One region of the Inquilinus sp. CAU 1745 genome, then DNA from elsewhere that is predicted to be linked to it. Evidence: predicted binding sites of a transcription regulator. Region 1 holds the regulator's gene; the other holds the start of a gene.
The links. Region 1 encodes HrcA, which represses chaperone genes, less so after heat shock. Its sites were predicted from a motif close to GTTAGCACTCNCCNNNGGNGAGTGCTAAC; they were not measured.
Positions count from the first base shown of each region.

Region 1 (14,742 bases):
GCCATCCGCGATTCCGGGCCGGCGAGTTGGTGCTCGGCAACGCCGGCTGGCAGGACTACGCGCTGTCGGACGGTCAGGATCTGCTCCCGCTTGGCGATATGGAGCGTCCGTCGCTGGCACTGGGCGGGCTCGGCATGCCGGCATTCACCGCCCATGTCGGCCTGCTGGATATCGGCCAGCCGAAGCCGGGGGAGACGGTGGTCGTCGCCGCGGCCACCGGCGCGGTCGGTTCGGTGGTCGGCCAGATCGCGAAGCTGAAGGGCGCGCGGGTGATCGGCATAGCTGGCGGCGTCGACAAGTGCCGCTATGCGGTCGAGGAGCTTGCCTTCGACGCCTGCATCGACCGCCGCGAGCCCCAGTTGGCGGAACGTCTGGCCGCCGCGTGCCCGGACGGCATCGATGTCTATTTCGAGAATGTCGGCGGCGCGGTCTTCGACGCGGTGCTGCCGCTGCTCAACATTGGCGCGCGCGTGCCGGTATGCGGGTTCATCGCGCACTACAATGATGACGCGCCACCGTCCGGTCCGGACCGGCTGCCCCGGCTGATGGCCACGGTGCTGCAGAAGCGCATCCGCATGCAGGGCTTCATCATCCTCGACCATTACGGCGACCGCTTCGACGCCTTCCGCCGGGAAATGGGCGAATGGGTGGAGTCTGGCCGGGTGAAGCTGCGTGAGGATATGGTCGACGGGCTGGAGAACGCGCCGGCAGCCTTCATGGGCCTGCTCGAAGGACGCAATTTCGGCAAGCTCGTGGTACGCGTCGCCGACTGACCCTCACCCCACTGGAAAGCCCTCTCCCCGCCGGGGAGAGGGTTGGGTGAGGGGCGGTTCGGCGCGGGAGTCTACGGCAACGCGCGGCCTGTCGTGGGATCGAACAGATGAAGCTCCCCCTCCGCGATCGCCAGGTCCAGCCGGTCCCCGACCTTCACCTGGGCGGAGCCCGGAAGGCGCGCCAGGATCGGCTCGACGAATCCCGGGGCCGCACCATGGACGACCGTATCGGCCCCAAGCGCCTCCACCAGATCGACCTGGACGACGAAGGTGTGGCCCTGGTCGTTCTCCCCCGCCGGGCGCAGATGTTCCGGCCGCACGCCAATCGTGACCGGCCGGCCCGCAGCGCCCTGCCGGACCCGGTCGGTCTGCACGACCTGGCCGCCGGGAAGCTCCACGGCCGCGCCATCGGCCGTCACCCTGCCCGGCAGAAAGTTCATCGCGGGGGAGCCGATGAAGCCGGCCACGAACATCGAGGCTGGCTTGTGGTAGATCTCCAGCGGCGTTCCCACCTGCTCCGCCGCGCCGCCATTCATCACCATCAGCCGGTCGCCCAGCGTCATCGCCTCCACCTGGTCATGGGTGACGTAGAGGCTGGTGATGCCCAGCCGGCCCTGGAGCTTCCGGATCTCCACCCGCATCTGGGTGCGCAGCTTGGCGTCCAGGTTGGACAGCGGCTCGTCGAACAGGAAGACCTTCGGCTCCCGCACGATGGCGCGGCCCATGGCTACGCGCTGGCGCTGCCCGCCGGAAAGCTGGCGCGGCTTGCGGTCGAGGAAATCGGCGAGGCCGAGAAGGCCCGCGCTTTCCTTCACCCGGCGTTCGATCTCCGCCTTCGCCACGCCCTTGATTTTCAGCCCGTAGGCCATGTTGTCGAAGACCGACATGTGGGGGTAGAGCGCATAGTTCTGGAACACCATGGCGATGTCCCGGTCCTTGGGCTCCAGATTGTTGACCACGCGGCCGCCGATCGCGATCTCCCCCTTGGAGATAACCTCCAGCCCCGCGACCATGCGCAGGAGCGTGGACTTGCCGCAGCCCGAGGGCCCCAGCATGACGAGGAATTCCCCGTCGGCGACCTTGCAATCGATGCCCTTGATGACCTCCTCCTTCGCCCCCGGATAGGTCTTGCGCACCGAACGGATTTCTATATCGGCCATTTCGCTTCTATTTCTCGCTGTCGACGAGGCCCTTGACGAACCAGCGCTGCATCAGGACGACGATGATGACCGGCGGGATCATCGCTAGCATCGTGGTCGCCATGATGACATTCCATTCCGCCTGGGCGTCGCCGGCGTTGATCAGCCGCTGGATGCCGACGACGATGGTTTCCAGGTCGTCGGTGATGAGCAGCGGCCAGAGATACTGGTTCCAGCCATAGATGAAGAGGATGACGAAGAGGGCCGCGATGTTGGTCGCGCTGAGCGGCACTACCATGTCCTTGAAAAACCGCATCGGCCCCGCCCCGTCCATCCGCGCCGCCTCGGCCAGCTCGTCCGGGATCGTCAGGAAGAACTGGCGGAAGAGGAAGGTCGCGGTGGCCGAGGCGATCAGCGGCACGGTCAGGCCGGCATAGCTGTCCAGCAGCCCCAGATCGGCCACCACCGCATAGGTCGGCAGGATGCGCACCTCCACCGGCAGCATCAGGGTGATGAAGATCATCCAGAAGAAGAACATCCGGAACGGGAAGCGGAAATAGACGATCGCGAACGCCGACAGGATGGAGATGGCGATCTTGCCGGTGGCGATGACCAGCGCCATCACCAGGCTGTTCCACATCATGTACCAGGCGGGCGTGGAGCCCGAGACGGTATGGAGCTGCCCCGTCAGCGCCCGCCAGTAATTCTCAACCATCGATCCGCCGGGGACGAGCGGCATCGGCGCCTGCATGATCGCCGACAGCTCATGGGTCGAGGCGACGAAGGTGACGTAGATCGGGAAAGCGACCAGCGCGATCCCCAGCCAGATGACGAGGTGGCTGAGGAAGGTCAGGAGGGGGCGGCGTTCGACCATCTCAGTAATGCACCCGGCGTTCGATATATTTGAACTGGACGATGGTGAGCGCGATCACGATCGCCATCAGGATCACCGACTGCGCCGCCGACCCGCCCAGATCGAGACCGATGAAGCCGTCGCTGTAGACCTTGTAGACCAGGATGTTGGTCGCGCCGGGCGATCCGGGGCCGCCGCTGGTCACGGCATGGATGATGCCGAACGTCTCGAAGAAGGCGTAGACCACGTTGACGACCATGAGGAAGAAGGTCGTCGGCGACAGGAGCGGGAAGACGATGGTCCAGAACCGCTTGACCGGCCCCGCCCCGTCGATCGCCGCGGCCTCCACCAGGCTGCGCGGGATCGACTGGAGGCCCGCCAGGAAGAAGATGAAATTGTAGCTGACCTGCTTCCACGCCGCGGCGATCACCACCAGCGTCATCGCCTGGCCGCCGTTCAGGCTGTGGTTCCAGTTATAGCCGAGAGTCGCCAGCATGTAGGAGACGATGCCGACCGAAGGGGCGAACATGAACAGCCAGAGCACGCCGGCCACCGCCGGGGCGACGGCATAGGGCCAGATCAGCAGGGTCTTGTAGGCCGTGGCGCCGCGGATCGCCCGGTTGGCGGCGACCGCGAACAAGAGCGCGACCGACATGCTGAGAAGGGTGACGGCGGTGCTGAAGACGACCGTCACCTGCAGCGAGGCGTAATAGTGCGGGTCGGTAAACAGCCGTTCGAAATTGGCCAGCCCGACGAAGGCGGTGCGCAGGCCGAATGGGTCCTGGCGCAGGGTCGACTGCCACAATGCCTGGCTTGCCGGCCAGATGAAGAAGACGAGCGTGATCAGGATCTGCGGCGTCACCAGCAGATAGGGCAGCACCCGGTTGTTGAAGGTCACGCGCTTGTGCATGGACATCCGCCTGAACGGCCGGAAAGGAGAACGGGGACCGCGACTATCACGGTCCCCGCTGCCGGATCAGGGATTAGCTGTGGGCTTCCTCGAACTGGCGCAGCAACTCGTTGCCGCGTTCGACGATGGCGTCGAGCGCCGCCTGCGGCTCCTTGTCGCCGGCCCAGACCGCCTCCAGCTCCTCATTGATGATCTCGCGGATCTGGACGTAGTTGCCGAAGCGGAGGCCCTTGGAATTCTCCGTCGGCGGGTTGAGGGTCAACTGCCGGATGGAGGTATCGAAGCCCGGCCGCTCCTCATAGAGCCCGCGCTCCTGGGCCAGTTCGTAGGCCGCCGTGGTGATCGGCAGATAGCCGGTCCGGGCGTGGGAATCGGCCTGGACCTCCGGCGATGACAGATAGTTGAAGAACTCCGCCACGCCGGCATAGTCCTCCTCGTCCCGGCCCTGGAGCACCCAGAGGGTGCCGCCGCCGATGATGGAATTCTGGGGCGCGCCCTCGACGTCCGGCCAATAGGGCAGCATGCCGATGCCGAAGTCGAAGCCGGCGTTAGCCGCGATGCCGGCATAAGCTGCCGACGAACTAAACGACAGGCCACATTCACCGGAGAAGAACAAGCCCTCCGCGCTGCCCTGGCGACCGCCATATTTGAACAGCCCCTCGTCCATCCAATCCTTCAGCGCGCTGATATGCATCACTTGGAGGTCGGAATTGAGCAGCAGTTCCGTCCCCAGACCGCCGAAGCCGTTCCCCAGCGTGCCGATCGGCACATTATGCCAGGCGGAGAGATTCTCAAGCTGGACCCACTCCTGCCAGGCAGTGGTGAAACCGCAGGAGGTAGCTCCGCTCTCGACCAGGGCGGCCGCCGCCTCCGCGAATTCCGGCCAGGTTTCCGGCGGGCTCTCGGGGTCCAGCCCCGCCGCCTCGAACGCGTCCTTGTTGTAGTACATGACCGGCGTCGAGCTGTTGAAGGGCAGCGACAGCATCTCGCCCTCCGACGTCGTGTAGTAGCCCGCGACGGCCGGCAGGTAGGCGCTCGGGTCGAACGGCGTGCCGGTATCCTGCATAAGCTGGTAGACCGGATAGACCGCGCCTTCGGCCGCCATCATGGTCGCGGTGCCGACCTCGAACACCTGGACGATGTGCGGCTGTTCGCCCGACCGGAAGGCGGCGATCGCGGCGGTCATCGTCTCCGGGTAGGAGCCCTTGTAGGTCGGGACGACGACATATTCGTCCTGGCTCTCGTTGAAGCCCTGGGCCAGATCGTCGACCCATTCGCCCAGCGCACCGCCCATGGCGTGCCACCACTGGATCTCCGTTTGCGCGGAAGCGGGGCCGGCGGCCAGAAGCGCGATCGCCGATGCAGCGAGCGTGAAGCGGATAGTCATCTCGGAAACCTCCCGTTGAATGTCCGTTGAACGCCGGCATTTGTTACGCCGCCGGTTGCGGTCCGATGTAACGAAGATGAAGTTTTTGTGACAACCCGGATGTTGCCTTTCGAACATTCGCTTGACCAGACCTAATCATCGACACGCTGTACCTTTCACATCCGAAACGAAATCGGCGTGTCGGAACAACGCCTTGAACCGGTCCATCGGGAAGGCCGGGCCGGGGTCGATCTTGCGGCCGGGCGCGATGTCGTCATGGCCGACGACATCCTCCAGCGTCGGGTAGCGGCGGCGAAGGATGGTCAGAACCCGCTCCAGCGCGTCGAGCTGGGCCGGCGGATAGGCCTGCCACGGGCGGCGCGGCCCGCCATGCCTGTGCGCCGCGCGTACGATCCCGGCCGCCGGGACCAGCCGGCCATAGGCGTCGGCGAACCCGTCATCCTCCCGCGCCGTCAGTGGTCCCAGATTGACCAGCTCGATCCCGATCGAATGGCGGTTCAGCCCGGAAAGACCGGCCCAGCGCGACTGCCCGGCATGATGGGCGACGCGGTCGAACGGGACGAGCTGCCACAGCGCGCCGTCCCGCCCGATCACCAGATGCGCCGACGGCTTCCCCGGCCCGTCCGGATTCGTCAGCCACGCAACGGCTCCTTCCGCCGAAGCGCCGGCGGTGTAGTGGACAACCACGAACCGCGGCCCAACTAGCGCCCCCGACCGATTCGGCGACGGCCGATATCGCGCTTCCGGCAACAGATGATCCGACATTACTTTCTGCCTCCGTCGTTATCGGAGGGACGATAGCAGAGCCGTTATAAGAAATAAATCCTATACCTGGATGCTTCGGGTTCCTATGGATTCCCGATCAGGTCGGGGATGACCAACAAAAACAACGTCATTCCGGCCCCCGAGCCGGAATCCATGGGATGCCGCCCTTCCGCACCGTCGCCTACTGCCCTCGCGTCAACCTCACCGCCTTCTGCCAGCCTTCGAACAGCCGCTCCCGGAGGGCCGGGTCCATGCGTGGTTCGAACAGGCGGTCGCGCTTCCAGGCGGCGGAGACGGCGCCCAGATCGGGGTAGACGCCTTCATGGAGACCGGCCAGGAAGGCCGCGCCCAAGGCCGTCGTCTCCGTCACCCGGGGCCGTTCGACCGGGATGTCCAGCATGTCGGCCAGGAACTGGCAGACCCAGTCATTGACCACCATCCCGCCATCGACGCGCAGCGCCGCCGGCCGGCCGCCGCTGTCGGCGATCATCGCGTCCATCAGGTCGCGGGTCTGGTAGGCCACGCTTTCCAGCGCCGCCCGGGCGATATGGGCCGGCCCGGCGTCGAAGGTGAGGCCCAGGATCGCGGCGCGGGCGTCGGAGTCCCAATGCGGCGCGCCCAGGCCGGTGAAGGCCGGGACCATGTAGACGCCGTGGCTGTCCGGCACCTCCACCGCCATGCTGGCGGTGCGGGCCGCGCTGTCGATGATCCCCAGCCGGTCGCGCAGCCATTTGACCGCCGCGCCGGCGACGAAGATCGACCCCTCGATCGCGTAGGTCGGCTTCCCCGCCAGCCGGATCGCGACCGTCGTCAGCATCCGGTGTTTCGACAGGATGGGTTTGTCGCCGATATTCATCAGCGCGAAGCAGCCCGTGCCGTAGGTCGACTTGACCATGCCCGGCTCCAGGCAGGCCTGGCCGAACATCGCGGCCTGCTGGTCGCCGGCCATGCCGGTGATGGGGATCTCCGCCCCCAGATGCTCCCGCCCGGCGACGCCGAAGGCGGCGGAACTGTCCATCACCTCCGGCAGCAGGGCGCGCGGAATGTCAAACAGGCGCAGCAACTCGTCGTCCCAATCCTGGGCGGTGATGTCGAACAGCAGCGTGCATGAGGCGTTGGTGGCGTCGGTCGCGTGGACCCGGCCGCCGGTCAGCCGGTAGAGAAGGAAGGTGTCGACCGTGCCGAACGCCAGCTCGCCCTTTTCCGCCCGTCGCCGCAGGGCCCGATCGCTGTCGAGGATCCAGGCCAGCTTCGTGGCGCAGAAATAGGGGCTGATCAGCAGGCCCGTCTTCTCCTGCACCATCGGCTGATGGCCCGCCTCCACCAGTTCGCGGCAGCGGGCGGCGGTCCGCTGGTCCTGCCAGACAATGGCGTTGTAGACCGGCTTCCCCGTCGCCCGGTCCCACAGAATAGTTGTCTCCCGCTGGTTGGTGATGCCGATGGCGGCGATCGCGGCGGCGTCCAGCTCCGCCCGGTCCAGCGCCTGCCGGCAGACGGCGAGCGTATCGGCCCAGATATCCTCCGGATCGTGCTCCACCCAGCCATCGGCGGGATAATGCTGGGGCAGTTCCTTCTGGCCGGTGGCGACCGGCAGGCCGGCATGATCGAAGATGATCGCCCTGGTGGAGGTGGTTCCCTGATCGATAGCGAGGACGTGGGACTTTCCGGCCAAGGGCGTATCTCCTGCTGAAGGGCGATTGTCGAGGAGACTAGAGACGGCCTCCGCGCCCGGTCAACCGCGCTGGACATCGCGCCGGGCGGCCTGTATCCGGGTCGGGACCATGCGCATGCCCCTTCGTCTCCGGCCCCGACGTTCCGCGCCGAAACGGCGGGTGGAAACGCGCGCGCTCTCGGTCGAGGGGCTGGAAGCTCCGCTGGAACTGCGGATTAACCCGAGGGCGACGCGGCTCAGCCTCAAGATCGATCCCGCCCATGGCGGGGCGAGGGTCGTCGTCCCGCCAGGCGTCGCCGAAAAACATGTCCGCGACTTCGTCCTGCGCCATATGGGCTGGCTGGCCCCGCGCCTCACCGCCATCCCCGTTCGCCGGCCGTTCGAGGATGGCGCGGCCGTTCCGTTCAGGGGGCAGCCCCACCTCATCCGGCACGAACCGGGGCGGCGGATCGCCGTCCGGCCGGAGGATGGCGCGCTCTGCGTCGGTGGAGAGGCGGCCCATTTGCCCCGGCGGGTGACGGATTTCCTGAAGCGGGAGGCGAAAAGGGAACTGACCGCCCGCTCCCACGCCATGGCGGCGCGGCTGCCCGTCACCATCCGCGCGGTGACGGTGCGCGACACCCGGTCTCGCTGGGGAAGCTGCTCAGCCGATGGCAGGCTCAGCTATTGCTGGCGCCTGATCATGGCGCCGGACTGGGTGATCGACTATGTCGTCGCCCATGAGGTCGCCCACCGGATCGAGATGAATCACGGCCCCCGCTTTTGGGCGCTGGTGGAAAGCCTTGATCCCAACGTCGCCGCCGCCCGCGCATGGCTGAAGGAAGAAGGCGGCCGGCTGCACCTTTACGGCTGACCGGCGGGCCTTACGTCATGTCCCGCAGCGGCGCGATGCGGAAGGGCATGATGTCGATCTTCCGCCAGACATCGCCGGTCACGTAGGGGTCGTTCCTCAGCCAGTCGTCCAGGGCGGCGCGGTCCGGGAAGTCGACGATCACCGCCGACCCAACCATCTTTCCGTCATCGTCGAGGATCGCCCCGCCCTCGACCATCCGGCCTTCCGCGGCCAGCTTCCGCGCGCCGGCGAGATGCGCCTCCCGCACCTTGAGCCGGCGGTCCAGAGCGTCGGGATCCTCGCCATCTCGGGCGATCACCAGGAACTGCATGACTTGCTTCTCCCTTCGTCACGGAACATGCCGGGCGCGGTCGCCAGCCCGAAGGGTGCGTGCTATCACCCCGGGACATCAACCAATCTACAGGGGAGCACGAGCGGGCATGGACGTCAAAGGGCTGGCCGCCATCGTCACGGGCGGCGGATCGGGCATGGGGGCGGCGGTCGCCCGCGCTCTCGCCGGCGCGGGCGCGAAAATCGCGCTGATCGACCGCAATGCGGAGGCGGCGGAGGCCGTCGCGACAGAGATCGGCGGCCTCGCCCTCGCCGGCGACGTCTCCGATGAGGCGAGCATAAGGGAGGCGCTGGCGGCGGCGCGGGAGGCTCATGGCGTCGCCCGTATCGCGGTGAATTGCGCCGGGATCGCCGATGCCGGACGCGTGGTGGGACGGGAGGGGCCGCATCCGCTCGACCTGTTCCGCCGGGTGATCGACGTCAACCTGATCGGCAGCTTCAATGTCGGACGGCTGGCCGCCGCCGCGATGGCGGAGGTTGAACCGCTGCCGACCGGAGAGCGTGGGCTGATCGTCAACACCGCTTCGGTCGCCGCCTATGAGGGACAGATCGGCCAGGCAGCCTACAGCGCGTCGAAGGGCGGCATCGTCGCCATGACCCTGCCGATGGCCCGCGAACTGGCCCGATTCGGCATCCGCGTGATGACGGTGGCCCCCGGCCTCATCGGCACGCCGATGCTGCTGTCCATGTCCGACGAGGTCCAGGAGAGCCTGGTCGCCACCACTCTCTTCCCCAAGCGGCTGGGCCAGCCCGAGGAATATGCGCGGCTGGTGCTGCACATCGCGGAGAACGAACTGCTGAATGGGGAGACGATCCGTCTGGACGGCGCGGTGCGGCTGGCGCCGAAATAGCAGCCGGCGGGGACCGCATCTGGTCCTTCGCCGTCGCTGAAGCGGTCAGGGCCTATGGATTCCGGCTCGGGGGCCGGAATGACCAACAGGAGTAAGTTGACCCAGCCGGTAGAGGACGTGCCGGCGCAGCCGGTGGCCTTCCGGCAGGGCGGGGTGATCGAAATCGTCCGTCTCGTCGCGGCTCATGCCCAGCCTTTCCATGACCCGACGGGAGCGGAGGTTGCCGGCGGCCGTGAAGGAGACGATCTCCTCCAGGCCCAGCGTCCCGAAGCCGAAGGAGAGCGCGGCCTGCGCCGCCTCCGTCGCGTAGCCCCGGCCCCAGCAATGGCGCGCCAGCCGCCAGCCGACTTCCACGCAGGGCGTGAAGGGCAGCGTGCGCCGTGGCACGGACAGTCCGACAAAGCCGGCGAACGGAACCGCCCCCGGCGCTTCCACCGCCCACAGCCCAAAACCGCGTTCGGCGAAATGCGCCTGGATGCCGGCGGCCAGCGTGTCGCTCTCCACCCTGTCGAGCGTCGCCGGGAAGTGCTCCATCACTTCCGGATCGGCATTGAGGGCGGCGAACGGCTCCAGATCTTCCGCCCGCCAGGCGCGGAGGCGGAGGCGCTTCGTCTCCAGTTCGGGCGTCGTGATCGTCATGTCTTGCCGTTTCCATATGTCCGACCGGGGAACCCGAAGGCGTCCGCGCCTTTTAACGCGGTCGGAGGCAAAGCTGAACATGGGAGAGGTAGCTATGATCCGGACAGACACGCTCGCCGCCATTTCCCTTCCGCTGAACCGCAGGCGCTTCCTTGGCGGCCTGGCCGCCGCCGCGGCCGTTTCGGCGATAAGGTTCCCCACGCCGGCGCTGGCGCAGAACGCCGGGGCGATCGCCCAGCCGCCGCTGCCCTATGACGAGGCGGCGCTGGAGCCCGTGATCTCCGGTCGCACCGTCGGCCTTCATTACGGCAAGCACCATGCCGGCTACTATGAGACGCTGAACGGCCTGATTGAGGGCACCGAGATGGCCGACATGTCCCTGGAGGAGATCATCCAGGCGACGGCGGACGATCAGGAAAGCCGTAAGATCTTCAACAATGCCGGCCAGGCCTGGAACCACGAGATCTATTGGGAGCAGATGACGCCGGAAGGGCCGACGGAGCCTGGAGGGGCGCTGGCCGAGCGGATCGGCGCCGCTTTCGGCGGCATGGATGCGTTCAAGGAGGAATTCACCACAGCCGCCGGCGACATCTTCGGCAGCGGCTGGCAATGGCTGATCCAGGATGGCGACGGCGTCGCGCTGATGAGCACGCCGGGCGGCGATAATCCGCTGGCGCACGGCCAGACGGCGCTATTGGGCATCGATGTGTGGGAGCACGCCTACTATCTGGACTATGAGAACCGGCGCAAGGAGCATGTCGCCGCCGTTCTGGACAACATCGTCGATTGGGAGATCGTCGCCGGCCGCATGACCGGCTGACGCCCTCTCAGTCCGCGACCTTGTTCATGAAGGCGGCCAGCGCGATGTCCTTCTCCGTCAGCCCATCGGCATCGTGGGTCGTCAGCACCACGTCGACGCGGTTGTAGACATTGTGCCATTCCGGGTGGTGATCCATCTTCTCCGCCATCAGGGCGACGCGGGTCATGAAGCCCCATGCCTCGGAGAAATTCTTGAAGGTGAAGCGTCGGTGGATGGCGTCCCGCCCCTCGATCGGCGACCAGCCCTTCAGGTCGGCCAGCGCTCGGGTGCGGGCGGCGGGATCAAGCTTCTGGGCCATGGCGGCGTCCTCCTGCTAGATAGGGGCGACGAACGTGAAAAGCCGACGGACCCGCCCCATCATGCAACGCCCGATCACGCCGCCGACCCTGGAAGATATGATCGACATGGCGGACGTCGCGCTGGAATCGATCCCGCCGGAACTGGCGGGCATGGTGAAGGGCGTCGCCATCCGGGTCGAGGATTTTCCCAACGAGGAAACCTGCCGGGATATGGAGCTGGAGAGCCCGTTCGACCTTCTGGGCCTCTATGTCGGCACGCCGTTCGGGGAGCAGAGCGTCTCCGCCAGCCGCACCCACAACGACCTGATCTTCCTCTATCGCCGGCCGATCCTGGACTATTGGTGCGACACGGGCGAAGACCTCGCCCATGTCGTGACCCACGTCCTGATCCACGAGATCGGCCACCATTTCGGCTTCTCCGACGACGATATGGAGGCTTTGGAGGCGCAGGTCACGGAGTGAGGGTTCTTGCGTTTCCCACCTCCTCATGGTGAGCCTGTCAAACCATGTGGGCACACACCTTTCGACAGGCTCAAGGTGAGGGGAGGCTGTACCGAACCCTCCCCTCAGGCCGTCGTGTCGACCTTCGGAGGTTCGCCCTTGGCGACGCCGACCATGGCAGGGCGCAGCAGGCGGCCGTTGAGGACGTAGCCCGCCGCCATCACCTGGACGATCGTGCCCGGCGGACGGCCGGTATTCTCCACCTCGAACATCGCCTGGTGGAAGTTGGGGTCGAACTTCTCCTCCAACGGGTCGATCCGAGTGACGCCATGCTTCCCGAACGCGTCCAGAAGCTCGCGCTCCGTCGCCTCGACGCCCTCCACAAGGGCCGTCATCGCCGGGTTGCCCTGCTTCGCATCGTCGGGGACGGCCTCCATCGCGCGGCGCAGATTGTCGGCGACGTTCAGGATGTCGCGCGCGAACTTCGTTACCGCGTATTTGGCGGTATCCTCCTTCTCCCGCTCCGCGCGGCGGCGGGTGTTTTCCGCATCCGCGAGCGCGCGCAGCATCTGGTCCTTCAGCTTGGCGTTCTCCTCGCGCAGGACCTCCACGGGATCGAGCGCCATCGCCTCCTCGGCCGCGCCCTCCTCCGGCGGCAGGACCTCCTCGGTCTCGACCGCGTCGGCTTCGGTCTTGTGGGTGCTGGTATCGGTCATGCTGCTCTGTGCTCGTCTTTCTTGTTCCATAGAAGACGGCCGACCATCTTGGCGGTGTAGTCGACCATCGGGATGATGCGGGCGTAGTTGAGGCGCGTCGGGCCGATGACCCCGATCGCGCCGACGATCTGCTCCCGCCCGTCCTTGTAGGGCGCGATGATGACGGAGCAGCCGGCATGGCTGAACAGGCTGTTCTCCGCCCCGATGAATATCTGCACGCCCTCCGCCGTGTTGGCGGCGTCGAGCAGGCGGAGCATCGCCTCCTTCGTCTCCAGCGCGTCGAAAAGACTCCGGATGCGCTCCAGATCCTCGACCGCCGTGACATCGGAGAGAAGCCGCGACTGGCCCTTGACGATCAGCGTACCGCCGGAGCGCTGGTCCCCGGCATAGGTGGCGAGGCCAGCCTCAACCACCTTCGCCGCCAGCTCGTCGAGCTGGTTCTTCTGCCGCTCCATCTCGCTGGAGACCTCGGCCCGCGCCTCGCCCACCGTTCGCCCGATGACACGGGCGTTGAGATAATTCGATGCGGCGACCAGGGTCGAGGCCGGCAGGCCGGGCGGCACCTCGACAACCCGGTTCTCGACCAGCCCGTCCTCCGTCACCATGACCACCAGCGCGCGGCCGGGCGCCAGATTGACGAACTCCATATGCTTCAGCGGCCGGTCGGTCTTCGGCGCCAGCACCAGCCCGGCGCAACTCGACAGGCCGGAGAGGACGGTCGTCGCCTCGTCCAGCACCTGCGGCAGGGTGCGGTCGACGGCGGCGCACTGAGCCTCGATATTGTTCCGGTCGGTCTCGCCCAGGTCCCCGATCTCCAGCAGCCCGTGGACGAACAGGCGGAGGCCGAGATCGGTCGGCAGCCGTCCGGCGGAGGTGTGCGGCGCGTAAAGCAGCCCGGCTTCCTCAAGATCGGCCATCACGTTGCGGATGGTCGCCGGCGACAGATCCATGCCCAGCCGCCGCGAAATCGTGCGCGAGCCGATGGGTTCGCCGGTTTCGCAATAGGCGTCGACGATATGGCGGAAGATCTCGCGCGACCGTTCGTTCAGTTCGGCGATCATCTCCCCGGGGGGGTGGTGCAGTCCGGTCAATGGTCCCATGGCTTGGCGCCTCGCTATGTGGGGCCGAAATCGGCGGCGTCAACGGCACCGGTTCCCATCTCCCGTGCGAGGTGGACGACACCGCCTTCAGAGGATAGCTTGCGCGCCATTCCGGGAGCAAAGGAAAGCACCATCCGATGACCGCCGCGCCGTCCGCGACCGCAAGCCGATCCCACCGCCCGTCGGGCCGCGCCGCCGATGCGCTGCGCGCCATCCGGCTGGAGGTTGACGTCAACAAATACGCCGAAGGCTCCTGCCTCGCCAAATTCGGCGACACCCATGTGCTGTGCACCGCCAGCGTCGAGGATCGCGTGCCGGGCTGGCTGAAGGGCAGCGGCAAGGGATGGGTGACGGCGGAATACGGCATGCTGCCCCGCGCCACCGACAAGAGGACCGACCGGGAAGCCGCGCGCGGCAAGCAGTCCGGCCGGACACAGGAGATCCAGCGCCTGATCGGCCGGTCCCTACGCGCCGTGACCAACCTGAAGGCGCTGGGCGAAATCCAGATCAAGGTCGATTGCGACGTGATCCAGGCCGATGGCGGCACCCGCACGGCCGCGATCACCGGCGGCTACGTCGCTCTGCACATGGCCATCCGCCACCTGATGGCGATCAAGGCCGTAAGGATCAACCCGCTCACCGACCATGTCGCCGCCATCTCCTGCGGCCTCTATAAGGGCCAGGCGGTCCTGGATCTGGACTATGCGGAGGATTCCACCGCCGACGCCGACGCCAATTTCGTGCTGACTGGCAAGGGCGGAATCGTCGAGATCCAGGGCACGGCGGAAACCGACCCGTTCAGCGAGGAGCAGTTCCTGGCCCTGATGGCGCTGGCCAAGCAGGGCATCGCCGAACTGGTGGAGGCCCAGAAAGCCGCGCTGGGGTGAAGCCTCATCCCTTCAGCACCTGAATCAGGCTGGACGTGTCCCAGCGGTTGCCGCCATGGGCCTGGACGGCGGCGTAGAACTGGTCGACCAGCGCCGTCACCGGCACACGCGCGCCGTTGCGGCGGGCTTCGTCGAAGACGATCGAGAGATCCTTGCGCATCCAGTCGACGGCGAAGCCGAAATCGAACTCGCCCTTCAGCATGGTCCGGCCTCGATTCTCCATCTGCCAGCTCTGCGCCGCGCCCTTGGAGATGACATCGAGCACCAGATCGCCGTCGAGCCCCGCCTTCTGGGCGAAGTTCATGCC
Region 1 is NZ_JBDOQU010000003.1:37,860-52,601, reverse strand. It holds gene AAFN89_RS04775 (NADP-dependent oxidoreductase) at 1-773, shown strand, start outside; gene AAFN89_RS04770 (sn-glycerol-3-phosphate import ATP-binding protein UgpC) at 845-1,933, opposite strand; gene ugpE (sn-glycerol-3-phosphate ABC transporter permease UgpE) at 1,941-2,786, opposite strand; gene ugpA (sn-glycerol-3-phosphate ABC transporter permease UgpA) at 2,788-3,675, opposite strand; gene ugpB (sn-glycerol-3-phosphate ABC transporter substrate-binding protein UgpB) at 3,749-5,062, opposite strand; gene AAFN89_RS04750 (N-acetylmuramoyl-L-alanine amidase) at 5,198-5,749, opposite strand; gene glpK (glycerol kinase GlpK) at 6,009-7,499, opposite strand; gene AAFN89_RS04740 (SprT family zinc-dependent metalloprotease) at 7,615-8,352, shown strand; gene AAFN89_RS04735 (YciI family protein) at 8,363-8,662, opposite strand; gene AAFN89_RS04730 (SDR family NAD(P)-dependent oxidoreductase) at 8,772-9,533, shown strand; gene AAFN89_RS04725 (GNAT family N-acetyltransferase) at 9,579-10,172, opposite strand; gene AAFN89_RS04720 (superoxide dismutase) at 10,267-10,992, shown strand; gene AAFN89_RS04715 (4a-hydroxytetrahydrobiopterin dehydratase) at 11,000-11,290, opposite strand; gene AAFN89_RS04710 (metallopeptidase family protein) at 11,352-11,753, shown strand; gene grpE (nucleotide exchange factor GrpE) at 11,858-12,448, opposite strand; gene hrcA (heat-inducible transcriptional repressor HrcA) at 12,445-13,509, opposite strand; gene rph (ribonuclease PH) at 13,686-14,435, shown strand; gene AAFN89_RS04690 (NAD(P)-dependent oxidoreductase) at 14,440-14,742, opposite strand, start outside.

Region 2 (14,742 bases), 160 kb from region 1:
AGATGCTTGGGAACGCCCGGCAGGGCGAGGGCGCCGGTCGAGCTGACGATGCGATCCTCGTCGACCTCCACGCCCTTCAGCGGCGCGACGTCGGAGCCGCTGGCGATGATGATGTTCTTGGCCTTGTAGCTCTTGCCGGCGACCTCGACCATGTCCTTGGCGGTGAACTTCGCCCAGCCCTTCAGCCAGTCGATCTTGTTCTTCTTGAACAGGAACTCCACGCCGCCGGTGTTCGCCTTCACGACGCCGTCCTTGTGGGCCATCAGCGCCTTCAGATCCAGATCGACCTTGCCGACCTTGACGCCGAACGCGCCCAGATGATCGCGCGCCTCCTCATACTTCTCGGAAGCATAAAGCATCGCCTTGGACGGGATGCAGCCGACATTGAGGCAGGTGCCGCCCAACGTCTCGCGCCCCTCGACGCAGGCCGTCTTCAGGCCGAGCTGTGCGCAGCGGATGGCGCAGACATAGCCGCCGGGGCCACTGCCGATGACGATCACGTCGTAGGTGGCGTCGCTCATTTCTGTCCTCGGAATTGGAGTCGGTGCGGAAAGCGGCCGCACCATGCCGCAAGCGCCCCCCTCCAGGCAAGAGAGGGGCGGCCGCCGGTCAAGCGGAGAGGGTCACCATTCGCCGGTGTTGGGCATCGACGCCCACGGCTCCTTCGGCGGCAGGGATTCGCCCTTCTGCAGCAGTTCGACGGAGATGTCGTCGGGCGACCGGACGAACGCCATGTGCCCGTCGCGGGGCGGGCGGTTGATGGTGACGCCATTGTCCTGGAGCTTCTGGCAAAGGGCGTAGATGTCCTCGACCTCATAGGCCAGATGGCCGAAGTTCCGGCCGCCGGAATATTCCTCCGGATCCCAATTGTAGGTCAGCTCGACCTTCGCATCCTCGTTCCCCGGCGCGGCCAGGAAGACGAGCGTGAACCGCCCCTTCTCGTTCTCCATCCGCTTGACCTCGTTCAGGCCCAGCAGGTTGTAGAAGCGCAGGGATGCGTCGATGTCCGTCACCCGGACCATGGTGTGCAGATATCTCACGGGCAGGATCGTCCTTCGTTCGGGGATTGATGAGATTGGCACCCTTCACATAGGCGCGGGAACGCACCCGGCAAAGCCCCGATCGGCCAAGAACGATCTAATGCAGCCTCATCTCACCGTCGAAATGGCGGAGTTCGCCCGGCGTCACCAGCCCGGCATGGGCGACCTTCACCGAATGAAGCCGACCCTCGATCTCGCGCGCCCAGAAATCCAGGAAGCGCCGCAATTCCGGGAAGGAGGGGGCGATGTCCAGATGCTGCCAGATAAAGCTCTGGAGCAGGCCCGGATGATCGGGCAGGTGATAGAGGATCTCCGCTGTCGTCAGCCGGTAGCCGCGAAGCTGCAAGGACAGGTTGCTCATGAGTCTTGAGGTCTCCCTTCCTGCTGTTGACCGCCTCACCGGCCTGTCGCGCCGTTCCTTTTTGTTCATTGAAGTGTCACTTGAATTTCCCGCTTCCGCAAGAAAAACCATCAATATCAATTGATTAGCAGCGCAAGACGTTAAGTGCTGCCAGATTGCCAAGCCCGCCGACTCATGCGCGCATGCTCCCACGACATCAGCAGCACGCCGACGAACACCGTCCCGAATCCCAGCAGGTGCAGCCAGCGGAACGGCTCATCGAGCAGCAGGTAGGAAAGGACGAGCGCGGAGACCGGCATCAGCCCCATGAATCCAGCGGCGACTGCTCCCTCCGCCTTGGCGAGGCCGGAGTACCAGAGCCATGTCCCGAGCGCGAGCGTCCCCGCCCCGTACCACAGGAGCGCCGCCCAGACGCGGCCGCTTGTCTCCGCGACGGCGAAGCTTCCCCACTGCCACAGGGCGAAGGGCAGGAAGACCGGGATGGAGATGACGGCCGCCAGGAAGGCCACCAGGACGGGATCGACGCTTTCGGACATCTTCTTGCCCAGCAGGGTATAGGCCGTCTCGCAGCAGACCGCGCCGAAGACGAGGCCCGACCCGAGGAGCAGGCCGCCATTCCCCCCGCCGCCGGACCCGCCGCCCGATCCCTGGCGACCGAGATGGAGGATGAGGACGCCGCCGACCGCGAGCGTGACCGCCGTCAGCTTCCGCCAGGTCGGCCGATCGCCCATGAAGAGCATGGAGGCGGCGGCGGTGACGGCCGGCGTGGTGCTCATGACGATCGCGCCGACGACACCGGAGATCATGCTCATGCCGTAGAGCATGAGGGCGGAGAAGCCGAACATCCCGAAGAGGGAGATGAACGCGACCAGAAGCCATTCCCGCCGACCGAATCCCTTCACCTGCCGCCAGTTGCGCAGGGCGAACGGCGCCAGCACGAGCGCGCCGATCGTCACCCGCAGGGCGGAGGCCACGAACACCGGCACGGCGGCGGTGACGATCTTGCTGACCGGCGTCGCCGACCCGAACGCCGTCATCCCCAGCGCCAGTTGCAGATAGACCGTTGAGGATGTCGACGCTTTGCTCTCTCGATTTCGATCAACGGTCATGCCAAGGGCAATAGGGCGATCAGATTTTGGTTCGTTTCGCCGTCAGATTGTTGGACATTCCGCCCTATGTCAGGGTCATCGGGATGAGCGGCGAAACCAGCAAGGAAGTGTGGATCGAGCGGCGGCTGCCGGTATGGGTGGCGCTGTCGGAGCTGTTCATCGATACCGAGCTTCAGCCGGCGGCTTACGACGCCATCGCCAGGACCATCCGTCAGGCGGGGATCGGCCGGGCCGAGGCGCTGACGATCCTGAAGGAGGAAGTCGCGCCGGTCTTCTATTCGAACACGCTGTCGATCGCCGGGAACTGGACCGGCTGGCCCGAGGCGGAGGTCCGGGGATCGATCATGGAACATTTGTCGCGCGGACCGGTCAGGCGCCAGGTCGCGGTGGTGGCGGCGAAAATCTGGCGTTCCTATGCCGAACGATGGGAAGAGGTCGCCCGCCGGCTGACCGATTGAAGGCGTCCCGATAGGGCCCGTCGCGGCTTTTCGGTTCTCCGCCTCTTGACGGCCCAAAAATGGCTTCCCAAATCCGTTGGCACTCGATCGGCAGGAGTGCTAAAAGCAGCGCTTCCCGCCGCTTCGGGGGAACGTCATCAGCATGTCAATCGGCGCTTCACCGGCGACCGATCAATCGAGGGAGTGAAAGATCATGGCTTTTCGTCCGTTGCATGACCGCGTGCTCGTCCGCCGGGTCGAACAGAGCGAAAAGACGACCGGCGGCATCATCATTCCGGACACCGCCAAGGAAAAGCCCCAGGAAGGCGAAGTGATCGCCGTCGGCGCGGGCGTTCGCGACGACAAGGGCGCACTCCAGGCGCTGGACGTCAAGGCCGGCGACCACATCCTGTTCGGCAAATGGTCCGGCACGGAAGTGAAGATCGACGGCGAGGACCTCCTGATCATGAAGGAGAGCGACATCCTCGGCGTTCTGGACGGCAGCCGCGCCGCCAAGGCCGCCTGAATCTCGCCCGGTCGGTTTCCCTCCCTTTCTCATCAAGGTGAATGAACATGGCAGCCAAGGAAGTTAAGTTTTCGTCTGATGCCCGCTCGCGGATGCTGCGGGGCATTGACGTGCTGGCGGACGCGGTGAAGGTGACGCTGGGTCCGAAGGGCAGGATGGTGGTGCTGGACAAGTCGTTCGGCGCGCCGCGGATCACCAAGGACGGCGTCTCGGTGGCCAAGGAGATCGAGCTTTCCGACAAGTTCGAGAACATGGGCGCGCAGATGGTCCGCGAGGTCGCCTCGAAGACCAACGACCTGGCCGGCGACGGCACGACGACGGCGACGGTGCTGGCCCAGGCGATCGTCCGCGAGGGCGTGAAGTCGGTGGCCGCGGGCATGAACCCGATGGACCTGAAGCGCGGCATCGACCTGGCGGTCGAGGCGGTGGTGGCGGACCTCAAGGGGCGCAGCCGCAAGGTCGAGACCAACAACGAGATCGCCCAGGTCGGCACGATCTCGGCCAATGGCGACAAGACCATCGGCGACATGATCGCCCAGGCGATGGAGAAGGTCGGCAATGAGGGCGTGATCACGGTCGAGGAGGCCAAGAGCCTGGAGACCGAGCTCGAGGTCGTCGAGGGCATGCAGTTCGACCGCGGCTACCTCTCGCCCTATTTCGTGACCAATGCGGAGAAGATGGTCGCGGAGCTGGAGAACCCGTACATCCTCTACCATGAGAAGAAGCTGTCGAACCTGCAGGCGATGCTGCCGGTGCTCGAGGCCGTGGTGCAGTCCTCCCGGCCGCTCCTGATCGTGGCCGAGGATGTCGAGGGCGAGGCGCTGGCGACCCTGGTGGTCAACAAGCTGCGCGGCGGTCTGAAGGTGGCGGCGGTCAAGGCGCCGGGCTTTGGCGACCGGCGCAAGGCGATGCTCGAGGACATGGCGATCCTGACCGGCGGCCAGGTGATCTCCGAGGATCTCGGGATCAAGCTGGAGACGGTGACGCTCGACATGCTGGGCACGGCCAAGAAGGTGCAGATCACCAAGGAAGAGACGACGATCGTCGACGGCGCCGGGGCCAAGGCCGACATCGAGGGGCGGATCGGCCAGATCAAGGCGCAGATCGAGGAGACCTCGTCGGACTATGACCGGGAGAAGCTGCAGGAGCGTCTGGCCAAGCTGGCCGGCGGCGTGGCGGTGATCCGGGTCGGCGGCGCGACCGAGGTCGAGGTCAAGGAAAAGAAGGACATGGTCGACGACGCCATGCACGCCACCCGGGCGGCGGTCGAGGAAGGCATCGTCGCCGGCGGCGGCTCGGCCCTGCTCTACGCCATCAAGGCGCTGGCCAAGGTCGATCCGGCCAATCCCGACCAGAAGGTCGGGGTGGAGATCGTCCGCCGGGCGCTGCAGACCCCGGCCCGGCAGATCGCCAGCAATGCCGGCGTCGACGCCTCGATCGTGGTCGGCAAGCTGCTCGAGCAGGCCGACACCAACTTCGGCTACAACGCCCAGACCGGCGAGTATGGCGATCTGGTCAAGGAAGGCGTCATCGACCCGACCAAGGTCGTCCGCGCCTGCCTGCAGAACGCAGCCTCCGTCGCCGGGCTGCTCATCACCACCGAAGCCATGATCGCCGAAAAGCCGGAAAAGAAGGCCGGCCACAGCCATGGCGGCGGCATGCCCGACATGGGCGACATGGACTTCTGACCGGAAGCTCCATCGCCAAGGGAGAGGGACGCCTTCGGGCGTCCCTTTTTCTTGCGCCGCATCCCGCTCGGTCCGCTTCCGGAACCGTTGCGTGGCCGTGCCTGTTTAGGATGCCATGGAAACACTTCCGAGAAGGACGGCAGCCATGCGGAACAAGACGGGCATTCTCCTGATCGCCGGGGCCGCGCTCGCACTCGGCGCATGCGGCACCTCCACGGGCGACCGCACCGTCAGCGGCGCGGGCATCGGCGCCGGGACGGGCGCGGCTGTCGGCGCCATCTTCGGCGGTGTCGGCGCCATTCCCGGCGCCCTGATCGGCGCGGGGGTCGGCGGAGCGACGGGCGCCTTCACCAATGAGGAACGGGTCAATCTGGGCGAACCGGTCTGGCGCTGACGCCGGGTTCGGCGCAAAGAAAAAGGCGCGGCCCAGATGGGCTCGCGCCTTTTGTCCTTTTCCCGGACCCGAAGGCCCGGCGGCCGATCCGGTCAGGCGGCGGCCTGGATGTCCATCGCGTCGGTGAACAGCTTCAGGACGTCGTCCTTGAAGGCCCTCATATCGGCCGCGCTGGTCGCGGTGATCATCGAGCGATCGATGGTGACGGTCTCCTCCTCGCCGGCCAGCGTGGCGCCGGCCTGGGACAGAAGGTCCCGGATTTCCTCATTGGCGGCGACGGTGCGGCCCTGCGCCCGCTCCGCGGCGATCAGGAGCGCCGGCGCGTGGCCGACGGCGGCAACCGGCTTGTTGCCGTCAACGAAACCCTTCAGGAAGCGCTTGACGTGGGCGCTCTGGGCCAGCTTCTCGATGCCGCGCTGGCCGCCGGGGATCAGCAGGCCGTCGAAATCCGCGGCCAGCGCCTCGGAGATCGCAACGTCGACCGGGAAGTAATGGCCCCAGCTTCTGTCATGCCAGCCATTGACGAGGCCCTGTTCGGACGAGACCAGCTTGAGCGTCGCGCCCGCGCCAAGAAGCGCGCGCTGCGGTTCGGTCATCTCCGTCTCCTCGAAGCCGTTGGCCACCAGGATCGCGATCGTCCGTCCAGCGAGTGGTTGATCGGTCATTCCCCTCTCCTTTTCCTCTGTTAACAGGTTGACGGCGTCGCGAACCGGTCGCGCCGCCGATCCCAGCCATGCTCTTGTCCGGAGCGGGACGCGCTTCGGAACCCATTCAGGCGAATCGTCAAGACGATCGGGTCGGACGGTTATCCGCCGATCCGTTGGCCTGCGCGTCTCCATGAGGGAGATCAAGGTTCGGGGCCGCGACCGGGAGCCGCGACGCTCATGCCGAAGAGCGACGCAATAAGTTGCGTCTGGGTATGGCTTGAATACGCCGTAAGAGGTGGCCGCTGCACTGCGATATGTCAACGTCTAATCACCCGACTGCGACGCATAAGCGCCATGCCGGAAGGTTCTGGACCGCCGGAAATTCGGCGCGGCCAAGGCGGTTGCCGGCCTCGCCGGCCTTGTCCCGCCGCCGTCAACCGCTATGCTCATTCGCTGAACAGGGGCGGAGTTCCCGTGAGAGGCATGATCGCCTTGGAGCAATTGCTGCAATCCACCGCCGCCGGAGACCGGCAGGCGTTCGCTCAGCTCTATTCCCAGACGAGCGCGAAACTTTTCGGCATCGCTGTCCGTATGTTGAGACGGAGCGATTGGGCCGAAGAGGTCGTTCAGGATGCTTACGTCAAGGTATGGCAGCGCGCCGGCGACTACCGGCCCGACCGGGGTTCGCCGCTGGCGTGGATGGCGACGATCGTGCGCAATCGTGCGCTCGACGTGCTGCGCCGGAAGGGCGAGACGGCGGTCGACGATGTGGCGGGAAGCGAGCATTGGGCGGACGATGCGCCTGACCCGCTTCACCAGGCGGAGGCGAGCGCGGAGCTACGCGCCCTGCTCCATTGCCTGGGGGAGTTGCCGGAGCAGCAGCGCGACTGCATCGTAATGGCTTTCTATCAGGGTTATACGCATGAGGAACTTGCCCGCCGGCTGGACAGCCCCGTCGGCACGATCAAGAGTTGGGTCCGCCGAGGGCTGATCCGCATCAGAAGCTGCCTGGAACGATGACGACCGAGGAACCGCAGGATCGCGTGTCGCTGGCCGGGGAATATGTCCTCGGCACGCTGGACCGCTCGACGCGCCGCCGCTTCGAGGCCGACCTGACCTCGGACGCGGAGTTGCGCGCGCTGGTCGACGACTGGAACCGGCGGCTCATGCCGCTGGCGGAGATGTCGCCGGAGGTGGAGCCGCCGGCCCATCTCTGGGCCCGGATCGACCAGGCGACCGGCGGAAGCCGGCCCGCGCCGGCCGCGGCCCCGGCGGCGAGGGAAAGCGCGCTTGTCCGACTGTGGGACAGCCTCGCCGTCTGGCGGGGGGCCGCGCTTGCGATGACCGCTGCCGCGGCGGCGCTGCTGGTTTACGTGCTGGCAGCGCCGGTCGGGGAACCCCAGGGCCGTTACGTCGCCGTGCTGAACGATGCGGATAACCGGCCCATCTGGCTGGCGAGCGTCGATCTGGAAAGCGGGCAGGTGGCGATCCGGCCGATCGAGAACCGGGCGCAACCCGACCACAGCTTCGAACTCTGGCTGGTGTCGGCGGCCGGCGACCGGCCGCCCCTGTCGCTCGGCCTCCTGGACGCCGACCAGACCGTTCGGCACGCCCTGCCCGACCAGCTTCCGCCCGGCGCGGCGGCCGACGCGGTCTTCGCCGTCAGCCTGGAGCCGGAGGGCGGTTCCCCCACCGGCGCGCCAACCGGCCCGGTGGTCTTCAGCGGACCAATCCTGGAACAGCCCTGAACCGCCGTATCCCCCGGCTGGGGGATATCGTGAATCAGTCCGGCCGCCCGTCGCCATAGTCCCGGCCGGGCCGGCCGCGATAGGCCGGCAGGGAGAGGCCGAAGGCGAGCCCGACGGCGCGCAGGCCGAAGCCCGCCAGGAAGGCGAGGATGACGGTCAGGTCCCGCCCGACGCCGAGCGCGTCCAACAGGCAATAGGTCGCCGCGCCCAAAGCGGCGGCCGTGGCGTAGATCTCCCGCCGCAGGATCAGCGGCACCTCGGCGCACAGCACGTCGCGGACAAGGCCGCCGAAGGTGGCTGTGATCACCCCCATCAGCACGGCGACGCCGACCGGCGCACCCGAGGCCAGCGCCGTTTCGGCGCCGATGACGCAGAAGAGGCCGAGCCCAGCCGCATCCGCCCACAGGAGGACGCGATATCGCGATTCGACCACATGGGCGGTGAAGAAGACGATCAGCGCCGCGCCGCAGCCGATCGCCAGATAGAACGGGTTCGCGATCCAGAAGACCGGCGTACGGTCCAGCAGCACGTCACGGATCGTCCCGCCGCCGATCCCGGTCACGGTGGCGATCAGCGCGAAGCTCACCACGTCCATCTGCTTGCGTGAGGCGGTGAGCGCGCCCGACACCGCAAAGACGACGACTCCGATCAGGTCGAGCCAGAAGATGATGGAATCGAGGTCGGAGGCGACGGGCATGGCCCTTGTGAGGAAGCACGACTTCCCCAAGAGAGCAAGAGACGGAGTGTTTCGGCCCGCTGCCTGTTCTATCCTGCCTGCCGCCCGACACCAGGAGAATCCAGCGATGCCGAAAGAGAGCAAGCCCGCCATCCGCATCGGGATCGGCGGATGGACCTATGAGCCGTGGCGCGGAACCTTCTATCCCGAAGGGCTGGTGCAGAAGCGGGAGCTGGAATATGCCAGCCGCAAGCTGAACTCGATCGAGATCAACGGCACCTATTACGGATCGCAGAAGCCGGAAAGCTTCGCCAAATGGCATGACGAGACGCCCGACGGTTTCGTCTTCGCGCTGAAGGGCCCGCGCTTCGCCACCAATCGCCGCGTGCTGGCCGATTCCGGCGAATCGGTCGAGCGGTTCCTGACCAGCGGCATCGTGGAGCTGAGGGACAAGCTGGGGCCGATCAACTGGCAGTTCATGGCGACGAAGAAGTTCGATCCGGACGATTTCGCCGCGTTCCTGAAGCTGCTGCCGAAGAGCGTCGAGGGTCGCGCGCTGCGCCACGCGGTGGAGGTGCGGCATGACAGCTTCCGGCATCCGGACTTCGTCGCGCTGGCGCGGGAGCATGAGGTGGCGGTGATCTGCGCCGGCGACAGCGACCATCCGGTGATCCCCGACATCACCGCGCCCTTCGTCTACGCACGGATCATGGGCACGTCCGAAGGCGAGAAGGAGGGCTATACCGCCAAGGCGCTGGACGCATGGACGAAGCGGGCGCGGAGTTGGGCTTCCGGCGCCGCGCCCCACGATCTGGAGACGGTCGCGCCGAAAGATTCAGCGCCCAAGGGCGCGCGCGACGTCTTCCTCTACGTCATCAGCGGCTTCAAGGAGCGCAATCCGGCGGCCGCCGTGGCGCTGATCGACCGTATCGGATGACGGAAGACCTGTTCGCCTCGCCGGACCGCGAAAACCTCGCGCCGGGGGCGGTGCTGCTACGGGGCCGCGCCCTGCCGCTGGAAGGGCCGCTTCTGGAAGCGCTGGACGAGGTGACGGCCCAGGCGCCCTTCCGGCGGATGGTCACGCCCGGCGGGTACGAGATGTCGGTCGCCATGACCAATTGCGGGGAGGCCGGCTGGGTGACCGATCGGAAGGGCTACCGCTATGACCCGATCGATCCTGAAACAGGCAGACCCTGGCCGGCCATGCCGGCGGCCTTCCGGCGGCTGGCGGCGGAAGCGGCGGTCGACGCCGGCTACCCGTCCTTCGCGCCCGACGCCTGCCTGGTGAATTGCTACGAGCCCGGCGCGCGCCTGTCGCTGCATCAGGACAGGGACGAGCGCGATTTCGACCAGCCGATCGTCTCCGTCTCGCTGGGGCTTCCCGCGACCTTCCAGTTCGGCGGGCCGAAACGGTCCGACAAGCCGCGCCGGATCCCCCTCCAGCATGGCGACGTGGCCGTCTGGGGCGGCTCCTCGCGCCTCCACTATCACGGCGTTCTCGCGCTGAAGGACGGCGACCATCCGGCGCTGGGACGCAGGCGGATCAACCTGACATTCCGGAAAGCCTTGTGATCGAGCAAGATCAGCCTCTGACGGACCGGAAAATGTTCACTGAACTTGCAAACCCCCTGCCGGAATGCGAAGCCGTTCCGGTAACGATATCGAACAAAGGAAAAACCCGTGACCTATAGAGCGATCCTGACCGCAGGCGCGGTCATCGCCACCGCCGCCGGCGCGACCATGCCGGCCTTCGCCGGCGAGACGCTGGATGCGATCCGCGAACGTGGATATCTCCAATGCGGCGTCAGCTCCGGCGTCGCCGGCTTCTCCAACCCCGACAGCCAGGGCATCTGGTCGGGGCTGGACGTGGATGTCTGCCGCGCCGTCGCCACCGCCATCCTCGGCGATCCGGAGGCGATTCGATTTTCGCCGCTGACGTCGCAACAGCGTTTCACCGCCCTGCAGTCGGGCGAAGTGGACATCCTGTCGCGCAACACGACCTGGACCATCTCCCGCGATACTGCGCTGGGGCTGAACTTCGCGCCGGTCACCTTCTATGACGGCCAGGGCTTCCTGGTTCCCAAGGCGCTGGGCGTCACCAGCGCGCTCGATCTCGACGGCGCCGCCGTCTGCGTGCAGATGGGCACCACGACCGAACTGAACCTGGCCGACTTCTTCCGCGCCAACGAGATGACGTTCGAGCCGGTCGTCATCGAAGCCGTCGACGAAGCCCACGCTGCGTTCTTCGCCGGCCGCTGCGATGTCTACACCACCGATGGTTCGGCGCTTGCCTCCATGCGGTCGACCGTCGCGCCGAACCCGGACGACTATGTCATCCTGCCGGAAGTGATCTCCAAGGAGCCGCTGGCCCCGGCCGTGCGCCATGGCGACGATGAGTTCTTCGACATCGTCAAGTGGACGGTCAACGGCCTGATCGAGGCCGAGGAGAAAGGCATCACGTCTGAGAATGTCGAGGAGATCGCGGCGACGACGACCAACCCCGATGTCCAGCGGATGCTGGGCGTGACCGCCGGCAATGGCGAATCGCTGGGCGTTTCCGAGGACTGGCTGGTCCAGGTGCTTCTCGCCGTGGGCAATTACGGCGAGATCTTCGAGCGCAATGTCGGCGTCGACACGCCGCTCGGCCTGGAGCGGGGAATGAACGCGCTGTGGACCGATGGCGGCCTGATGTACGCGCCGCCGCTCCGGTAGGGAGTTGAAGGACAGGCCGCTCCCCGGGAAAGTCGGGGAGCGGCCCGTCAGGCGGCCTGCCGCTCCTTCAGGAAATCCATCATCTGGTACGTCCAGTAGGTAAGCTGGACGGCGGCGACGCCGGCCGGTCCGCCGTTCCAGACAAGGCCGAAGGGGGCGAACCGCCGGTAGCGGTCGTCCTTTCCGGCAATCGCCTCCGCGACGACCCGCCCGCCGATGGCGGTCGTGTTCATCCCGTGTCCCCCGAAGCCCATGCAATACCAGACCCCTGGCTGGAGCTTCCCGATCTGGGGCATCAGGTGGCGGGCATAGGACATGAGACCCGACCACGCCGTCTCCACCCCGATCCCCTTCAACTGAGGATAGGTGGACACCATGGTCCGGGTCAGCAGTTCGGCAAGGCGTCGGGGCTCCGCCGTCCGAGTGGTGATCTTGCCGCCCCAGAGGATTCGCTCCCCGTCATCGACCAGCCGGTAATAGTCGCCCGCGCGCCTTCCATCGCCGATCGCGGCATTGGTGCGGATCGCCTCGGCGATGCGGTCCTTGGCCGGTTCCGTCAGCAGCACATAGGTCGCGATCGGGATATGGCTGCGCGCCAGCTTCGGCAGGAGGCGTCCGGTGTAGCCCCCGCAGGCGATAACGACATCCTTAGCGGCGACGCTGCCCCCGGCCGTTCGAATGATCTTCGTCGGGCCATCGAGTTCCATCGCCGTCACGCCCGAATCCTCGAAAATCCGGCCGCCCAGCCGCACGATCTCTCTCGCCAGCGCGCGGGCGTAGTTGAGCGGATGGAAGTGGAACGCCGCTGAATCATAGAGCGCCTGATGATATTTCGGGGAGCGCAGCACCTCCCTGACCTCCTCGCGCGTCCTGAATTCCAGCCTGTATCCGAAATCCCGCTCCATCATCTCCTGCCGCGCCTTCAGGCCGGCGGTATTCTCGTAGCGGCTGGTCTTCAGGCTGCCATAGACCGGCTTGGCTTCGGCGATGCCGAGAGAAGCGATGTTCTCCGCGACGATGCCCACACCTTCGATCGACAGGCGCATCAGCGCCGCGGAATCGTCCGGTCCAACGGCCCGCCTTATGTGGTCGAGCGACGCCGAATAGCCCGGCGACACGAAGCCGCCATTGCGCCCGGACGCCCCCCACGCCACCCGCTGCGCTTCCAGCACGATCACCTGCCGGCCGCTTCGGGCGAGATCAAGCGCGGCTGTGAGGCCGGCAAGCCCCCCACCCACGATGCAGACATCGGCGGCCTGGTCGCTGTCCAGCGCCGGATAGGGATCGTCGTTCTTCAGGGTGCGCTTGTAATAGGTGTCGATATAGGCGGACATGGGTTCCCGTGGCCGGTGCAGTGGAGGAAGGCCGCGACAACCGCCGCCCTGCCCCCGTGACTGCCACGGAAACGCGACCAAGCCAAGCGGCCGACCCCATCGGGATCGCTGGTAATTTGCCGTAGGAAGCCACTCCATGCTTGCGGATTGCGCCCTCAATGGTCGCGGAAGGCGTTTGAGCACACTTTACGAGTGTGTACAGCTATCGTATTAGCTACGGTCAGTCTAGCGCAGGGGAGATGGAGCTAATGAGTACTCGAGAAGATCTTAAGGATTGGGTTCTCTCTGCCGTTAATGCCGCAGGTGGTCAAGCTACGGTTGTTGACGTGGCCCGCCACATCTGGACCAACTATGAATCCGAACTCAGACGCTCCGGCAACCTCTTCTATACGTGGCATTACGATATGCGCTGGGCCGCAACGAAACTGCGCCATGAAGGGCGCTTAGCTGCGGCCGACAGAAGCGGAATCTGGCGATTGGGCTGAAGTTGCGCCAAGTCGGATGTCGCTCCCATCGCGTCACGAGGCGCAGAATCCGAGATTCTGGGTGAGAGTGGGTGCTGGAGCGGGCGAAGGGAATCGAACCCTCGTCGTAAGCTTGGGAAGCTCTTTAGAACTCACAACGACATCACTAAACATTTGAAATAACTGCATTTCTCATGCACGTCAATGCTTGAGAATGCACCAGAATTTTTTCTCTTTGTCCCAAATTGTCCCAACGGGAGGCGTGGCCCGATCCCCTCGGCAGCGGTTCCCTGTCGCTCCCTCGATCGAAGCTTCGGGCTTCGGCGCCAGCCGCTTTCGGACAAGATCTGGGACAAGGTGGGTCCGCTCGACCGGCGCGATTTTTTGACTACGCCTCACTGGAGCCTCTTGGCGTCATCGGCATCATCACTGCCTGGAACTCGCCGATGGTTGGCGCTCGCCAATATGCTACCGATGGCTTTGGCGGCAGGTAACTCCGTAGTCGTGAAGCCATCTGATCATGCGTCCGCGGCCACGCTCGAGTTCTGCTCGCTTATGGACAAGGCGGGGTTCCTCGCTGGCGTCGTCAACCGGGGACGCACGGACCGGGCGGGCGCTGGTTTCCTATGGAGGGCTCGACAAGGCCAGTCTCACGGCAGCGATGGCGCGGGCCGCGAGATCGCGGCTGCCACCGGGGCGCAACCTTATCCGGTCACTCTGAAGCTCGGCGCGAATCGTCGAACATCATCTTCGGTCGCAGGAGATCAGGCGCGTGCACCGCGTCTCCCGCGCATGCATACCGGTGTGATGTGAGTCGACACCTACCGTGCAGTCGCCGTTCAACCATCGTTCGGCGGCGTCAAGGACAGCGGGTTTGGACGGGAGCGAGGCGTTCGGAAGGGTGCCTGAGAGCGGGATGGTTCTGCTCCATGTCGGACGTTCCGATGGTCGCCTTCTCCTCGAATAGTCGCCATGCTTCTCCTCAGTGCGCCAGAATGCGCTGCGTCTGATCCACAAGATTGCTGAAGGCAGCTGGTTACTACCTTTTCCTCTAGTGGATTGATCGGATCAAAAGAGTCCGTTTCGGGATTCCCGTTGGTGCGCTGATGTGCGAGTCCGAGGGATGCGCAGTGGCATCTCCTTCACCGTATCCGCCGGCGACCGTCAGCGATTGCGCGGCCTCGTCGCGGACCCCAAGAGCCGACAGAAGCATGTCTGGCGGGCCCGTATCGTCCTGCTGAGCGGCGAGGGTCTGGGCACCTCGGCGATCATGACCGAGACGGGCAAGTCCAAGACCTGCGTCTGGCGCTGGCAGGAGCGGTTTATGCACGAGGGCGTCGACGGCCTGCTTCGCGACCGGTCCCGTCCGCCCGGCAAGATGCCGGTCTCGCCGGCGCGCGTCGCCGAGATCGTCCGCCTGACGCAGGAAGGGCCGCCGCACGAGGCGACCCACTGGACGTTGCGCGCGATGGCGAAGGTCGCCGGCATCGCGGCGTCGACGGTGCAGGCGATCTGGAAGGCCCACGGCTTCAGTCCGCACCGCTGGCGGCGCTTCAAGCTCTCCAATGACCCGGCCTTCGCCGAGAAACTCCACGATATCGTCGGC
Region 2 is NZ_JBDOQU010000003.1:194,154-208,895, reverse strand. It holds gene lpdA (dihydrolipoyl dehydrogenase) at 1-521, opposite strand, end outside; gene AAFN89_RS05595 (VOC family protein) at 624-1,040, opposite strand; gene AAFN89_RS05590 (usg protein) at 1,138-1,401, opposite strand; gene AAFN89_RS05585 (hypothetical protein) at 1,400-1,525, shown strand; gene AAFN89_RS05580 (DMT family transporter) at 1,542-2,510, opposite strand; gene AAFN89_RS05575 (hypothetical protein) at 2,537-2,968, shown strand; gene groES (co-chaperone GroES) at 3,162-3,473, shown strand; gene groL (chaperonin GroEL) at 3,521-5,161, shown strand; gene AAFN89_RS05560 (YMGG-like glycine zipper-containing protein) at 5,307-5,555, shown strand; gene AAFN89_RS05555 (DJ-1/PfpI family protein) at 5,648-6,220, opposite strand; gene AAFN89_RS05550 (sigma-70 family RNA polymerase sigma factor) at 6,686-7,222, shown strand; gene AAFN89_RS05545 (anti-sigma factor) at 7,219-7,950, shown strand; gene AAFN89_RS05540 (trimeric intracellular cation channel family protein) at 7,985-8,647, opposite strand; gene AAFN89_RS05535 (DUF72 domain-containing protein) at 8,754-9,563, shown strand; gene alkB (DNA oxidative demethylase AlkB) at 9,560-10,198, shown strand; gene AAFN89_RS05525 (amino acid ABC transporter substrate-binding protein) at 10,367-11,338, shown strand; gene AAFN89_RS05520 (FAD-binding oxidoreductase) at 11,386-12,672, opposite strand; gene AAFN89_RS05515 (IS630 family transposase) at 14,260-14,742, shown strand, end outside.
Region 2: a site for HrcA is predicted at 3,044-3,072, ahead of groES (co-chaperone GroES). Genes of this name have one in related genera too.